Regions from separate parts of the Pseudanabaena sp. BC1403 genome, predicted to be linked through region 3. Evidence: predicted binding sites of a transcription regulator. Region 3 holds the regulator's gene; each other region holds the start of a gene.
The links. The regulator HrcA, encoded in region 3, represses chaperone genes, less so after heat shock. The targets are predictions, from matches to a motif close to TTAGCACTCNNNNNNNNNGAGTGCTAA.
Positions count from the first base shown of each region.

Region 1: a site for HrcA is predicted at 4,585-4,611, ahead of groES (co-chaperone GroES). Genes of this name have one in related genera too.
Region 2: a site for HrcA is predicted at 2,997-3,023, ahead of groES (co-chaperone GroES). Genes of this name have one in related genera too.

Region 1 is NZ_PDDM01000007.1:129,673-135,384, forward strand. Features, by position in the region: gene CQ839_RS08720 (cache domain-containing protein) at 1-779, opposite strand, end outside; gene CQ839_RS08725 (DUF1995 family protein) at 1,012-1,716, opposite strand; gene CQ839_RS08730 (Uma2 family endonuclease) at 1,755-2,345, opposite strand; gene groL (chaperonin GroEL) at 2,446-4,119, opposite strand; gene groES (co-chaperone GroES) at 4,179-4,490, opposite strand; gene CQ839_RS08745 (5-formyltetrahydrofolate cyclo-ligase) at 4,709-5,269, opposite strand; gene CQ839_RS08750 (class I SAM-dependent methyltransferase) at 5,400-5,712, opposite strand, start outside.
Region 2 is NZ_PDDM01000017.1:25,498-31,209, forward strand. Features, by position in the region: gene CQ839_RS15575 (O-antigen ligase) at 1-781, opposite strand, end outside; gene groL (chaperonin GroEL) at 891-2,525, opposite strand; gene groES (co-chaperone GroES) at 2,637-2,948, opposite strand; gene CQ839_RS25725 (PetM family cytochrome b6-f complex subunit 7) at 3,165-3,341, opposite strand; gene CQ839_RS15595 (hypothetical protein) at 3,621-4,325, opposite strand; gene CQ839_RS15600 (hypothetical protein) at 4,427-4,708, opposite strand; gene CQ839_RS15605 (hypothetical protein) at 5,203-5,385, shown strand; gene menB (1,4-dihydroxy-2-naphthoyl-CoA synthase) at 5,448-5,712, shown strand, end outside.
Region 3 is NZ_PDDM01000009.1:23,504-29,215, forward strand. Features, by position in the region: gene CQ839_RS10000 (PhoH family protein) at 1-506, shown strand, start outside; gene arsM (arsenosugar biosynthesis arsenite methyltransferase ArsM) at 649-1,617, shown strand; gene CQ839_RS10010 (TVP38/TMEM64 family protein) at 1,743-2,402, shown strand; gene hrcA (heat-inducible transcriptional repressor HrcA) at 2,680-3,744, opposite strand; gene CQ839_RS10020 (protein phosphatase 2C domain-containing protein) at 4,191-5,712, shown strand, end outside.

The DNA.
Region 1 (5,712 bases), on a different contig from region 3:
GAGCTAGCTACCAATAAGCCTGAAGGTTCAAAAATAAAAGCTTCTCCAGATTTACCAATTTGTAATTCACCCAAAAAACTGTTGATATTTCCTAATGAGAGATCAGCACCCAAAACTCCTATTCTCTCACCATTAGAACTAAATACAGGTATACTAGCCGTTATCACTTGCTCAGGCAAAGTGGAATCTTGATAAATCGGACTCCAAATTGGTTTATTGGTTTGCAAAGCTGCCTGATACCAAGGGCGTTGACGAGCATCATAGAATTCAGACTTCCCTTTAAGTTCAAGACGGTTGCCTTGTGAATCGAGGCTATAATAGTAACGCTCAAGACCACCGATGTTAATTGCTAATTGAAGAGAGAGTTCTGGATTTTTCTCTTTGTCCAAGCGGGTAACACCGATAAATTCCCCTGTTTTTTCCCCTCCATAATAAATCCAAGAAACCGCAGGGAAATTCTTAATCTGATGCCAAAGATATTTCTCACTAGCTTGACCTTGTTTTTGTAATATTCCTTGTCGTACCGCATCAGCATTAATTTTATTAACTAAGTGAGGAGTTTCCAGATAAGAAGTTAGCTTTTGCTTGATGCGATCGCTAATTTCATTTTGCAGTTGTCCGACTAAATTAGCGATCGTTTCCTGCTCACTCCGCCAAGACAGCCACGCCACTAATCCTGATATACCAGAGATCAAGATCACAAACTGACTAATCAGAATAAATTTAAGTGATAGTTTTCGGGATTTGCGAGGGTTGGAGGGTAATAGGTGATCGCTCATAGAACTATTTCTGCTGAAAGCTCCCATATAGTTGCAGCTATTTTACCCAAACCTCGCAAGGCAGAGACAATTCGTCGATAAAGCTGTTAGTAAACAAACCAAGAACTCAAGTTCTTGGCTAAAAGCTCAAGTCCACTGAAGTGGACTACAAATACTTTCCTTTCAATTAACCCGTTTCAACGGGTTTGAGCTTTTAGCCTGCACTTGAGTGCAGGGGCTACTAGACGGTATTTTATCGTGCTAGAGCGCTCAAGAACTGTTGCAAACGCCCTAAGAATGAACCCGATTGCTTGCCAGTCTTTTTCTGAAACAGACGATCAATGTCGTCACTAGATGGGCGTTGGGCTACCTCAGCCATTGGCTGCATTCCATCTACAGTCTGTTGCCATACTTGCCATGTTTGGGGATAACAGCGCCATAATGCGCCAAGCTCTAGCGGCTTGATGTAATAGGCTGTCTCGAAAGTACTTAAAAAGCGATCGCGCATTTGTCTTGCGGCAAGCCCTAAACCCACTTCACTATTCTCAAGGCGAGGATTGAGCATCACAAAGGGGCGATCGCCTGCTAGTTGCGCTAACTTTTCCACCAGTTCAACTTCAACTGAAGTTGGCTCGATGATGAGAAATGCTTGATCTTCTTCACGAATAGCTCTGCGTCCTTCATTGACACCGCGCACGGATACATCAAGATCCGCCCATTCGCGCTTTGCCAGAGCAGCAGCCCCTGCATCTGAAAAAATGGCTTGCCAAGCTTTACCATAGCGTTGATTAAAACTAGCTGCAAACTCATAGGCGATCGGCATCACTTTGAGTTCTGGAAACCTTAGATCGGCGATTACACGGTTAGCTCCATCAGCGATCGCTTGATGTGTAGCTGCGATCGCTTGTTCAGTAGCATCTTCTAAATTGTCAGGAAGTAAGATTGGCTCTGGAGTCATAAACTGGGTTATTGCTAAAATTATTAGAAAGCTGCGAATTATTTTAGCAGGTTGCCAAAAACTTGATTGGCAGTCAACTTCAAATTTGGGAAAGTTTGCGATCGCATGATTGCATCATCAGTAAACTCACAAGGCTCATACCAGCCATCATCAAGACTAAAAACAGTAATTTTGTTCACTAATGGATCGACAACCCAATATTCCAAAATCCCTAATACGCTATATTCGGCACGCTTAGCACGATAGTCAGTACCTTTAGTTGATTCGCTTACAACTTCTATGACTAGCAATGGTGCTGGTTGATTGATTTCGATAACTGCTTCGCAAGTTTGCAGCGATCGCCATTGCTCTCTCGGCATAACTACTAAGTCTGGAATCCGACAGGTATCCCATCTACCACCCTTGGGACTCCGCACACCAACTAATGCAGGTAAAACTACCCAATCTTGATTTTGCTCAGCAATATCGACTTCAAGATTTCTTTCCAAAAACTTGATTACCGCACCATGTTGCCCAGTTCCCAAACTCATCGGAATTAATTCTCCATTTACCAACTCATAGCGCTGGTCAGTACCATCAATATACTTAAGGTACTCCGCAAAATTTAGGCGGTAGCTTGCAATAGTCATAGCAAATTTTTAGCAATAACTTCACTTGATTTTAACTCAAAAAGGCAGGGCTACGCGAAGCGTAACCCTGCCTTTTTGAATGAGTAAATTTGGATGATGATTACATCATGCCGCCCATACCGCCCATGCCACCCATACCGCCCATGCCGCCCATGCCGCCCATACCAGCAGCACCAGCGCCAGCGCCAGCATTCTTCTCAGGCTTCTCGACGACTAGAGCTTCGGTGGTCAAGACCATACCAGCAACAGAAGCCGCATTTTGCAATGCCGAGCGGACAACCTTAGCAGGATCGATGATTCCAGTCGCAATCAAGTCAACGTATTCGCCTTTAAGTGCATCAAAGCCATGATTGAAGCTCATGCCCTTGACCTTCTCAACGACGACAGTACCTTCTAGACCAGCGTTATCGCTGATTTGACGAAGAGGAGCCGACAGAGAGCGAGATACGATTTCAGCACCGATCGCTTCTTCGTTCTTCAAGGTTGCTTTGAAGTCTAAAAGTTCAACTGCAAGGTGAGCAAGAGTTGCACCACCACCAGGAACGATACCTTCTTCAACCGCAGCACGAGTGGAGTTGAGGGCATCTTCGATGCGAAGTTTGCGATCCTTAAGTTCAGTTTCAGTAGCAGCACCGACCTTGATTACAGCTACGCCACCAGAAAGCTTAGCAATGCGCTCTTGCAACTTTTCTTTGTCGTAGTCAGAGTCACTGAGATCCAATTCCTTACGGATTTGAGCAACACGCTTGTCAATATTGGACTTATTAGCAATGTCAGAGACGATGGTGGTTTTGTCCTTAGAAATGGTGATCTTGCGAGCAGTACCCAGCATTTCGAGGGTAGCTGCGCTAAGTTCCAAACCAGTATCTTCAGAGATAACTTGACCGTCAGTAAGAACTGCGATATCTTGCAACATCGCTTTACGGCGATCGCCAAAACCAGGAGCTTTGATTGCTGCGATATTCAGAGAACCTCTGAGCTTGTTCACAACTAGAGTCGCCAAAGCTTCTCCTTCAACATCTTCAGAGATGATAACCAAAGGAGAGCCAGAACGAGCTGCTTTCTCAAGAATAGGAACAAGATCTTGAATTACATTGATTTTCTTGTCAGTAATCAAGATTCTGGCATTCTCAAATTCTACTAGCTGACGCTCGTTGTCAGTTACGAAGTAAGGAGAGATATAACCGCGATCGAGTTGCATACCTTCGACAACTTCCAATTCAGTTGTGAGGGACTTCGATTCTTCAACTGTGATTACGCCATCTTTGCCAACTTTATCCATGGCATGAGCAATCATTTCGCCAACTTCAGAATCGTTGCCAGCAGAAATGGTAGCAATTTGAGCGATTTCGGCATTGGAGTCAACAGCTTTAGCTTTTTGAGCAATCACATCAACGAGGTGAGCTACTGCCTTTTCGATACCACGACGCACGCCCACTGGGTTTGCACCTGCGGCAACGTTCTTCAAGCCTTCGCGAATCATTTCTTGAGCCAAAACAGTAGCGCTAGTGGTTCCGTCGCCTGCTACATCATTGGTTCTTGAAGCAACTTCACGAATTAGTTGAGCGCCTGCATTTTCTAGAGGATCTTCTAATTCAATTTCTTTAGCGATGCTCACACCATCATTGATGATTTGAGGAGCGCCATATTTCTTTTCGAGAACTACGTTACGACCTTTAGGTCCAAGGGTGACACGAACAGCGTCAGCTAGTGCGTTCACACCGCGCTCAAGTGCGCGGCGAGACTCTTCATCAAATACTACAATTTTTGCCATGTTTTTTTATTAGGTAATTGGTAATTCGTAATTCGTAATTCGTAATTAGGCTTTCAGCCCTATTCAACGATCGCGAGAATATCTCTTTCTGCAAGGAGCAAATACTCTACGCTATCAATTTTGACTTCAGTGCCTGCATACTTGGAGTACAAAACTTTATCGCCAGCTTTGACTTCTAGTGCAACGCGAGTACCTTTGTCATTACGAGAACCAGGTCCTACGGCAGTTACTTCACCTACTTGAGGTTTTTCTTGTGCTGTATCTGGCAAGAAAATACCGCCTACGGTCTTTTCTTCTTTAGTTGCTACTTTGACCAATAGGCGATCGCCTAGGGGTTGCAATGTACCAGTATTTAGGGTTAACGATGCCACTATGCCATACCTCCTTAAAATCTAATCAGAGTGGACTTTGCAAGTGATGACTTAAGGTTGATTTTGATCTCACTTTGGTCACAACTTGCGTGCTTTAGCACTCTGTCTCACTGAGTGCTAATATACTGCGAAATGAGTATGGGACTAGATCGGCTTACCGTACATTGCTGGCTGTGCGAAGCGCTACAGGACTTAAAAAACAAGTGTGACGCTTTGCGTCACACTTGTTTTTCAGTAATGACTGCATCTAATGGCACGTCCCAAATATCATTGGGAATCGCATCTATATAAAAGTCATCAAAAATTATTCCTGCTTTAAATCCTGTCGAGTTAGGCAGCCAGCGATCGTAAAAGCCACCGCCATAGCCCAATCGATACCCTCCGAGATCGCAAGCTACCGCAGGTATCAAAATTAGATCAATATTATCTAAGTCCATAAGTGGCAAGTCTTGGCGCGGCTCCAGAATACCAAATGCTCCTGATCGCATGTTGCTCTCAAAATCTGCGATCGCGACTTGATGCCAAATCAGCTCTTTTTCCACACAGCACGAAAACCCCCAATTTTTGTCAGGAAATCTTTGCCAAAGCGAATTTAAGTCTGGCTCTTGGCGAAAACTCGTAAAAGCCAAAATATTTTGTGCTTGTTGGAAAATTTGCCAATTTGCAATGCGATCGCATAATGCTTGGCTTTTTTGTTGCCAAATTTCATTAGGGATTTGGCGGCGTTGGGCGAGCAATGCTTGTCTAAGTTGTTTTTTGGTTTGTGGAAACTCTGGCATATTGCGATCGCTTTGATATATACCTATTATAAATGTTATATCTTTGACTTTTTTAATTGCAGAATGAAGAGGATTTAACTAGTATTAGGATTTGTAGAGTTTTAAATGAGTTTCTTGCATCAATTGCCATTTATTTAATCTTACAAAGATAATAAAGCCACATGTCAGAGTTATCGCTTAACTCCTGTTGAGTTGTTATTTCAAGACCACTTTTCCAAGAGTACATTCTGATATTCTCAAAATTTGCTTTTAATTGATTGAGCTGCTCTTGAGGTCGAATGTAATACTGCTTTAAGCGGAAGTTATGAGATTCATCTTGAATGATTTCATATTCAGAATGTTTTATTTGCTTTAGGGAAATTGAACGGTTGAAGAAGCGTAGAAGAGCAAACATGATCATATTGACATAGGTTTTTAGCAGATTTAGGCTAATTTGATTCTGC
Region 2 (5,712 bases), on a different contig from region 3:
CACCTAAGCCAAATTTTTGCCCAAATACTCCCCAAGCAATGATTGTCAAAACAAGTCCAAAGCCTAAAACAAGTTTCCATTGACGGTAGTAGAGAGCTAGGGCAACAGCGCCGACTACGGCAATTCCCCAAGCATTCCGTGAACTAGTCAGGATCAGCACACAAGTTCCTAATGCTAGGGCTATAGCAGCGATCACTTGTTGAGATTTAGAAATGCTTTTAACTTTCCCAAGGGCAAAATGAAAAGCGATCGGTAATATCATTAACAAGTAAGCAGCCGTTTCATTAAAATGTCCGAAAAATGACTGAATGCGGCGATCGGGACTAAATCCCATGGGGATCGGATAGCTATCAAAAATCACTTTCGGAAAGATTAAATCGGGGCGATCAAGAACTGCTTGCAAAAGACCAAATCCACTTACCATGATGGAACTCAGCACTAGTAGCCAAAGAAAATGAATAAATTGTGCAGGTGTACGGATGATGTAGCTAGTAGTGGCAGCTAAGAGAAAATATGGCAAGAAATTAGCTAGTCCACCTGCGGCAGTGGCTGGGTTGAAAGCGATGATAGTAGTAAAAATCATCCATATAGATAACCCGAAATAGGCTTGATTAACTGGTGCTGCGATCGCTCTCCATCCATAACAAACCAAAACTCTCAAAGCCAGTATTGACATAAAAATTGGCATGAAAATATTGCTAATCACCATAAAAATAGCAACGCTTTGCAGCCAGTTCCACTCTAAGCGCAATTGATCATTGTCTGCTGATTTCCAGAGCATCCATTCACCTTACACATTTGCGTAATAACAATTTAAAAAAAGAAAGGGAGTGCATTGCACTCCCTTTCTTTTTTTAATAAAGATTTGATCTACAAACCTTTATTAATGATTAATAATCGAAGTCGCCGCCAGCACCCATTGCGCCGCCGCCACCAGCACTAGCACCTTCAGGCTTATCAACAACGATACATTCGGTGGTGAGGATCATGCCAGCGATCGAAGCCGCATTTTGCAACGCAGAACGAGTAACCTTAGCAGGATCAACAATACCAGCTAAAAACATATCTTCAAATTCGCCAGTCATTGCATTGAAGCCAATGTTGAAGTCTTTTTCACGGACATTCTCAGCGATTACAGCACCGTTGAAGCCAGCATTTTGAGCAATGCGCTTAACAGGAGCAGACAACGATTTTGAAACGATGATTGCGCCAGTGAGTTCTTCACCAGTGAGGTTCGCATTTGCCCAAGTGAATAATTCTGGAGCAAGGTGCACATAGGTTGTACCACCACCAGGAACGATACCTTCTTCAACAGCAGCCTTAGTTGCGTTGATGGCATCTTCGAGACGAAGCTTACGATCCTTCATTTCGGTTTCAGTTGCAGCACCAACTTTAATGACAGCTACGCCGCCAGAGAGCTTAGCCAAGCGCTCTTGTAGTTTTTCTTTGTCGTAGGAAGATTCAGTTTCTTCGATTTGACGACGGATCTGCTCAACACGAGTCTTCACAGCTTCTTCATTACCGTCAGCAACAATGGTAGTGCTGTCTTTGGTGATGATGACGCGACGTGCTTTACCGAGTTGATCGAGCTTAACTGCATCAAGACGCAAACCTGCATCTTCAGTGATCACTTGAGCGCCTGTTAGGGTTGCCAAATCTTCGAGCATCGCTTTACGGCGATCGCCAAAACCGGGAGACTTGATCGCTGCAACGTTGAGAACGCCGCGTAGACGGTTTACAACGAGGGTTGCCAAAGCTTCTTTTTCAATATCTTCAGCGATGATGATCAAAGGACGACCAGAACGAGCAACTTGCTCTAGAACTGGAACGAGCTCTTGAACTAGAGCAATCTTCTTATCGGTAATCAACAGAACTGGCTCTTCAAAAGAAGCTTCCATGCGTTCTGCATCAGTAACAAAGTAAGGAGAGATATAGCCTTTTTCAAAGCGCATACCTTCAGTAATTTCCAATTCGGTGAACATGGATTTACCTTCTTCGAGGGAAATCACACCTTCTTTACCGACTTTATCCATCGCTTGGGCAATCATTGCGCCGACTTCTTCGTCGTTACCAGCAGAGATGGTTCCAACTTGAGCGATCGCTTTAGAATCTTCAATGGGCTTAGCATGGTCTTTGATCTTGCCAACCAAGAAAGCAGTTGCTTTGTCGATACCGCGTTTAAGAGCGATCGAGTTAGCCCCAGCTGCAACATTACGCAGACCTTCTTTGACCATTGCGTGAGCCAAAACAGTTGCGGTTGTAGTTCCGTCGCCAGCAGCATCATTAGTTTTAGAAGCAGCTTGACGAATTAAAGCTACGCCAGTATTTTCAACATTATCTTCTAGTTCGATTTCTTTAGCGATGGTGACCCCATCATTAACGATTTGAGGAGAACCAAATTTCTTCTCAAGAACTACGTTACGTCCCTTAGGCCCTAGGGTTACGGCGACTGCTTCAGCCAAGATGTCCATACCACGCTCAAGGGCGCGACGAGCATCTTCGTTATAAATTATTCTTTTAGACATGATTTTTTTAATTGAGTAGTAGGTTAACAGAAGACTTGGTGATTGGTGATTGGTGATTGGGTTTCGATCTCAGTTGCCGATTACCAATTACCGATTACCAATTACCAGTGATTATGCAACGATCGCTAAAATATCTTTTTCTGCTAGCAGCACATATTCGTCTGTGCCAAGTTTGATATCAGTGCCAGCATATTTGGAGTACAGAACCTTGTCTCCAACTTTGACTTCGAGGGCTTGGCGCTCGCCTTTGTCATCGAGTTTGCCAGGTCCTACTGCGGCGATTTCGCCAACTTGGGGCTTTTCCTTTGCTGTCTCAGGCAAGAAAATTCCACCAGCGGTTTTTTCTTCTTTAGCGCTTACTTTGATAAATACGCGATCGGCTAAAGGCTTTACGGTAGTTACGTTTAATGTCGTTGTTGCCATTTGTATTCACTCGGTTGACTAGCATTTTTTGGCTTTGTCTAGAGTGGTTTAGCACTCTAGGTGACTGAGTGCTAATTTAACCGAAATGGTTGCAATGGCTATAGTGTGGTTTACCGAACTGAAAAGAACAAAGCAGGTGACATTACGGGTCACCTGCTTTGCAGTATAAAAATATTTCTGTACTAAACTTGGCGCAGAGTATAGTTTCTGTAAAGATTAGGCTTCTTCTTTTTCTTCGCCTTGCAGCTTTAGCAAGAAGAACCCGAAGGCAATACCGACAGGAATTAGTACCATCGATAAGACCATTGCGTTAACCATTTCTCCCATGATTTTCTCTTTATAAATAATTAAATAATATTGCTTTAGAAATTTTACCGTATAAAGATCGGTCATGCGCAGAGCACATCACCTAATCAGCAATTCTCATTATAAAAATCGGCTTTGAGGCAAGTCCACGAATGGTGGACTTGACTCAAAACCGATTTTGAGGTTTTCAGCGCCGCAGATACTAAAAACCCCAAAAACCTTTTTATACAGCGCTTTGTGCTTAAGACCGAACCAATAAATTTTTTAAAAGCACTGCTAAGCAAAACTTTTAAAAAATTTATTGTGTTTTTTGATCAGATTTTGATCAGATATTGTTGTAATTAGAATTGCTGTCATCTAATCTTTCTAAATTATGACCTCTACATCGATCGCATCGGCATAATCTTCTTGCTCACTCTTAGCTTGACTATCCTTAGGTTTATGAGAACTTTGCTCATTTTGATAGGATTCCATAACTTCAGCTTCGTCTAACCAAACTGGGCGAATCTCGTAATGAACTCGCAGGTTTGCAGGAGTACTGCGTTCAGCTTCACGCACAAATCGATTAGCTTCCCATTCTGCTTGAAATGTGTTGATCAATTTGAGCGTTTTTAGACGTTGTCGCTCTAGATATGTCCATACTTCCCAAGCATTGTATTCAGGCTCTTTGGGCGTTTCAATGATTTCTTCAGGTTCAGACACCGTTTCCGTATGATCGCCATGATCTGAAGATTTTTGGCTATCATCAACAGGATTATTACTTCGAGCCTCACTCCGATCCTCAAATTCAGAAGGTGATGGCTTTGGACTATCTTCATTGTCGCGAGATTTGCTAGCAACATCCTGCGAAGTGGCAGAATCTGCGACGGCATCCTGCGATCGCGATAGGCTTTTAATCTCCTTAGCGCGAATTTGTCTAACCGATGGCTGATCATTCGCGATCGCCTTCACATCGATCGCCGTCTGAGACTGATCAACCCATCCTTTAAAGATGACTTCCTCACCATTAATTATTAAGCGATCGCCAACTTCTAACGCAAATCCTGCTAACGAATTAAACAATGGCTTCATGGTTGGCGTTGAATTAAAGCCGCTATGAATATTTGTATCTTGGTTATGGTTAGCTTGATTGGGGATAGATACATTTGCCTGACTAGATTTCCCATTATCTATCAGGCTTTGGACTCCCCCAGTTGCATTCTCAACTCACTAATTTGGGCATGTAACGGAGCTAGGCAATTCTCGACATATGTCAAAATTTCAGGATGTAAAGTGAACGGAGCTGTCTCTAGTGATTTCTCTGGAATTGTCTCAGGCTCAAACTCGCGACTGACCACTGTTAAAATCCAATCAGCGATCGCCTGTTGTTTGGCATCAGCTTGTGTTTTGATTTGGCTCAATAAAGGCAGAGGAAAACGAAGATTTACCTGTTTTGTCCTATGAGGAGTCGCCATTATTTGCCCTTACTTAAAATTTTTGAAAATGTTTGCGAACTCAATTATAGCAATCGGCATCACTAATACCAATTATCGAAAATGTAGTCACACTCTCGATAATATAAAAATTAAACCCAAAAAGAAGAAGCATCGCAATAATCGCGATGCTTCTTCTTTAGCTTTATAGACATTTCGATAGCCAACAATTATTTAAACTGTAAAGGGGATTTCCCCAATGAAAGCGTAACCATTACCCACAAAGCCAAGCTAGAGCAGGCAAAAGCGGAAATAACTCCTAAGAAAAAGCTATTCCAAACAATAGTCATTTTGCTTTTCTCCTGAACGCAGAATTCTAGCCGTAATTTACATAATATATATAGCCTAGTACTTTATAAAGTAAATGTATGATTGCTGACAAAAATTAACAATCAATTTCAGACGGTGAAACAAACAAGTTTGTTCCCACCACTCATGTTTGAGACAGCGATTCCTCTTGCCTAGATGTCTTAAACATGAGTGGGAAAGAAACTAAAAATAGCGATCGCAAAGAGAGAAGTTTTCATTATGACCGCAATTTTGGAATTTTCAGCGCCGCAGGTGTTGAAAATTCCAAAATTGGGTTTGCGGCAATTCCTTCAACAGCAGGCTTGCATCAAACTCAATTTTTAGCAATGAAAATTTATGACAAGGGATAAAAAAGATGAGGCAGCTTTAGCCGATGATAAAATGAGTATCTGTACTTTTCTATCCCAAAACTATGACCGATTGGCAAAGCGCCGCCGAATATGAAGACATTCTTTATCACAAAGCAGATGGAATGGCAAAAATCACAATTAATCGTCCCCAAGTTCGTAATGCTTTTCGCCCTAAAACGATTACAGAAATGATCGCTGCCTTTGCTGATGCACGAGAAGATGTCGAAATAGGTGTAGTTTTGCTAACTGGAGCTGGGCCTGCATCAGATGGTAAATATGCCTTTTGTTCAGGAGGCGATCAGAAAGTTCGTGGTGATGGTGGTTACA
Region 3 (5,712 bases):
TCTCGCGTCCTGTAATTCCTATGGGTAAAGACATTGGCTTTCTCCCAGGGGACATCAAAGAAAAACTCACACCTTGGATGCAACCGATTTACGATAATTTTGATCTGATTTTTGGCTCGCAGTCTCCTAAAGGTCCTAAAGAAAAGCGTAGTCTTCATCCCCATACTCGGCGAGGACATGAAGATCTAATGGAAAGAGGACTGCTTCAGATTGAACCTCTCACTTACATTCGAGGACGAACTATTCCTCAGCAATTTCTGATTGTGGATGAAGCCCAAAACCTCACGCCCCATGAGCTTAAAACTATTCTTACCCGTGCTGGTGAAGGGACAAAAGTAGTTCTAACTGGTGACCCTGAACAAATTGATAATCCCTATATCGACGCTGCAAGTAACGGGCTAACCTATGTGGTTGAACGATTTAAAAATGATCCTCTGGCGGGGCATATTACCCTTAGTAAGGGTGAACGCTCTCAGTTAGCAGAACGTTCTACCGAACTTCTTTAAGCCCAAAAAGATGAGAGGCGGCACAAAGTGCCGCCTCTCATCTTTTTGTTTTTATGCGACGATGATGCAACAAGGAAAAAAGCTAAACTAAGGCAGTAATTTGTTGTTGTAGATCCAATCATTCTTCTTGAGTCAATTCTTCATGAGCTATCTCGAAACTACTGCCGAATTTTATGCGGAAGCCGCAAAAACTCCACAAGTTGGTTTGTGCTGCATCAGTACACCACCACTGCAATATCCAAATCTCAAAATCCCTCAAATCATTGAGCAGATGAACTATGGCTGTGGGACAACCATCCATCCTACAGAATTACGGGGTAACCCAACAGTCCTGTATATTGGCGTTGGCGGTGGTTTAGAGGCTCTTCAATTTGCGTATTTCTGTCGTCGAAAAGGAGGTGTTATTGCCGTCGATCCTGTCGCGGCGATGCGTGAAGTTGCTGGTCATAATTTACAATTAGCAGCTCAAGAGAATGATTGGTTTGATCCTGATTTTGTAAATATCCTAGAAGGAGATGCTTTTGCCTTACCCGTTGCCGATGCCTCAGTAGATGTGGTTGCCCAAAACTGTCTATTTAATATTTTTGAGCCTCAAGACTTACAACGAGCTTTAAAAGAAGTCTATCGAGTTCTCAAGCCTAAGGGAAGATTAATTATGAGTGACCCGATCGCAACTCGTCCTATTCCCACCAACCTCCAATCTGATGAACGTCTCCGCGCCATGTGTCTATCAGGAGCATTAACCTATGATCAATATATTCATTATCTCGTTGAAGTAGGATTTGGACAGATAGAAGTCCGTGCTCGTCGTCCCTATCGTTTGCTTGATACTCATAGCTTTGATTTGGATACACCGCTAATGTTAGAGAGCTTAGATTCCGTATCATTTAAGGTTCCCATTCCTAGTGATGGAGCCTGCGTGTTTACAGGTAAAACCGCAGTTTATAGCGGCTCTGACTCATCTTTAGATGATCGTGCTGGGCATGTTTTGCAGCGTGGTAACCCGCTTTCTGTATGCGATAAAACCGCTTCAAAACTTGCGGAGAAGTTTCCTCAAGAGGTGATGATCACAGATTCCACTTGGCACTACAACGGTGGTGGATGTTGCTAATTAATAAGAAAGCCCTCACTCCTAGTTTCTCTCCCAGAGACAAAAGGGAGCAACACTTTTATGCATCTTCGTATTTGCTGCTCTTTCTTTTTGTAGCGATCGCATTTTTATTGAGCAATGGATTTATGGTTAGTCCTGCCTTTGCACAAGATCCCGCTATCCAAAACTTCAATCCCCAAGAGCTAATTCGCTCAGCCTTGAAATGGGTAGAAAGCCTAGGCTATATTGGTGGGCTTGTCTTTGTGCTCATTTATATTGTTTCTACGGTCGCCTTCATTCCAGGTTCGCTTTTGACTTTAGGTGCAGGCGTGCTATTTGGCGTTGTCTTAGGCTCTCTCTATGTTTTTGTTGGTGCGACTTTGGGTGCGATCGCAGCTTTTCTGGTTGGGCGATATTTAGCCCGTGACTGGATTGGCAAGAAGATTGAAGGCAACGAAAAATTTGCTGCGATCGATCGAGCTGTTGCCCATGAGGGATTCAAAATCGTTCTCTTAACGCGACTATCCCCAGTATTTCCATTTAATTTACTTAACTATGCATTTGGTGTCACGGGAGTTACGCTCAAAGACTATGCTCTAGCCTCAGTGGGCATGTTCCCTGGAACGGTGATGTATGTCTATATCGGTTCTCTGGCTGGAGATATTGCCCGTATTGGCAGCGAAAATCAGCCTACAGATTCCACAATTCAGTGGGTAATTCGGATTGTTGGTTTTATTGCCACAGTTGCTGTAACGCTATATGTGACAAGCATTGCGCGTAAGGCGATCTCTGAAATCAGCAATTAGAAACCATTTAAGAAATACTTTCTGCGGTCAAAAGCTCTAAGAGATCCCCCTCAATCCCCCTTAAAAAGGGGGAAGAATTTAATTCTCCCCCCTTTTTAAGGGTGGCTGGGGGGGATCTAGACAATTCTTAAATGGTTTCTTAAGTAATACCAATTCACAAAAGTGTCGTCACATTTTTGTAAATTAAAACCAAACCCTGTTTGGATAAAAAATGGCTACGCCATTTTTTTATCCAAACAGGCAAAGCACCTGCTTAGCAGGTGCTTTGCCTGTTGATCTACCATTTACTAATCGCATCAGTTAGATGTAACGCGGCGGCTTGTACAGAAGCGATCGCCCTTGTGTAACCCAATCTGGTTGGACCTAATACGCCCACTGTCCCTACGGGCTTATCATCACAGAGATAAGTACTAGAAATAAATGTACAGTTTTGAATTGGCTCAATTGAAATTTCGGAACCAATTCTGATGCTTACGGAATTTGCGGAAGGAGTGGGCTGATCGATAATTAGCGCCATTAACGAAGCGCGATCTGCTTCTAGTAACTGCACAATATTTTGCACCTGACGCAGATTAGAAAACTCAGGTTGGCGTAATAACTCCGTTAAGCCACTAATAAACATTTGTCCCAGAGCGGTGCGATCGCATAGTTTCATAAGCTGTTGCAAGGACTGCTGTAACAACACCGCATAATTCTGAAACTGGCGATCAAGATCGTCCCACTGCAAAGCGCTATTTAGCTCCGACCAGTTCTTATCACGCAAATGTTCATTCAAGAAATTATTAAGAATATTTAATTCGCCTTCCAAAACTTCGGGCTTAGTTTCGGTGGGTAAATCCATCGTTACTGAGGCAGTGTGATAAGTATCGCTAACTGCGATCGCCATGACTTTGCAATCATCCACCATTACTAATTGCAAATGCCGTATCCGCATCGTTTGCATATTTGGAGATGTAATTACAGCGATGCAACCGCTCAGGGTTGCTAGAATCTGAGCAACATCACGCATCACCCCATCTAGACTGGACTTGCCGAGGCGATCGCTCTTACTAGCAAGAAACTGATGCGTACTATAGGTTAGCTCGCTGGCAGGATCGATCAATTCATCGACATAGACTCGATAGCCAGAGTCCGAGGGGACTCGCCCCGCTGATGTGTGCGGCTGAAATAGCAAACCACTGCGATCGAGCATATTCATCACATTGCGAATCGTGGCAGGGCTAATATCAAAGTCATAACCTGACACCAAAGCCTTAGAGCCAACTGGTTCTGCTGTTAAAATATAGTGATCGATAGTTGCCCAAAGAACTTTTTGTTCGCGATTGGTGAGGTGTTGCTTCATGGGTTAAGGCAGTGAAATAATGTTGAAAAATTTATAAAAAAGGTTTTGATAAAAATCGAAAAAATAAATCAAAAAAATAAATGGAATAAAAAAAGTAAGTATTAAATTTTTACTGTTAAATTAAACTTTTGATTAAAGTCTAAGTACTAGAATAACCAGATTCTAAAGAAATCTGGTAACAAGTTGTACAGTCATCTAACATTTGTAGATTTGAACGCCCCAAAACAAGATGTAAATCCATAAAAATAGTCTCGCTGTTTCGCTACAATAGCCAAATGTTTATTGAACAAACAGGTCAAACTTCTAATTTATTGGTAGATATCGCTTAGAGCCGCTTATCCTGACCTTAAATTTGTTACTGTAAATAAATTCTAAGACACCTGAGCTTTTCGCTATATTCTTCCCTAAGTCCACCACACAATTTTGGTAAGCGATCAATAATCTTCATGGAAAAACAAGATCAGGCTACGGCAGTTGAGCAGCAATATCTTTGGGCAGTTGGTCTTGATACCGATGCATTTCCGCCCAATGCGCTGATTGGCGATCGCTATCGTGTCCTCTCCTCACAAATTGTTGTTGATACGGATACATACTCACTGCCAGAGTTGCCACTTGAATTTCAGACCTATGTGGTGTCTTATTTGAAGCTGTCTAGACTGAGCTTGCATTTACCCCGACCATATGGCTTATTGCTAATGGGCGAAGAACTAAGTATTTCTGAAATATTTTTATTAGAAAATGTGCCGATCGATCGCAAAGGCAATCTTTGCCCGACCTTGGCTGAGGTATGGGCGGAAGCATCAGCTTTGCGGCAAATTAATTTGCTCTGGCAAGTCCTAAACCTCTGGGAACCTCTGGCTGAGCAAAATATGGCGCGTACCTTGATCGATCCCAAATTAGTGCGGGTCGATGGCATGTGGGTGCGCTTGTTGGAATTGCAAGCAGATGTTGCCGCCGTGCATATCTCGCAATTAGGTGATATATGGGTGCAATGGCTGGATCTGGCTAAGCCTGAGATCGCGGAACCGATCGCTGAATTTTTCTATAGTCTGGGGCGTGGCGAATATGACATCAATAGTGCGATCGCCTATCTCGATCAAATGTCACTCAAGGTGATGGAAAATCAACCCCTCACAGTGCGAATAGCCAGTGCTAGTGATGTCGGACAGCAGCGTGAACATAATGAAGATGCTTGCTATCCTGATGTGAAACGCCAAAAGCGCTCTGAACAGGTTGATAGTCTACGCGATCGCTTAGCGATCGTTTGTGATGGTCTGGGAGGACATGAGGGCGGTGAAGTGGCAAGTTCTCTCGCAATTAAGACCCTCGAACAACAACTGAAAACTTTATTACAACAAGCTGAAAACGATCCCGATTTTTCTGCTCAGGGTTTTATTGCCCAATTGGAAATGGTGGCTCGCGTTGTTAACAATCAAATTGTGGCAATTAATGACCAGCAGCAGCGTCATGCTCAGCAACGCATGGGGACAACGCTGGTGATGGCAGTCATGCCTCGTCCTAACGGCAATAACAGCAATGAGGTCTATGTCGTGCATGTCGGCGATAGCCGTCTGTACTGCGTCACTAAAGACAATTTACGTCAAGTCACCCTCGATGATGATGTGGCTACTCGCGAAACCACTCTTGGCTATAACTTTTATGCCTATTCTTCCCAACGCATCGATGGCGGCGCTTTGATTCAGGCTTTAGGAACAAGAGGTTCCGATATGCTAGTGCCGCGAGTGCAGAGATTTTTCATTGATGAAGATTGCCTCTTGCTGCTTTGCTCTGATGGGTTGAGTGACTTTGATCGGGTCGAGCAAATTTATGATGGCTATCTCCTCCCTGTTGTAAGTGAAAATAAGCCTCTTGACCGTAGTTGCCAAGATCTGATTGATAAGGCAAATGAACTTAATGGACATGACAATATTACGGTTGCACTGATGCGCTGTCGATTTGCACCCGCCG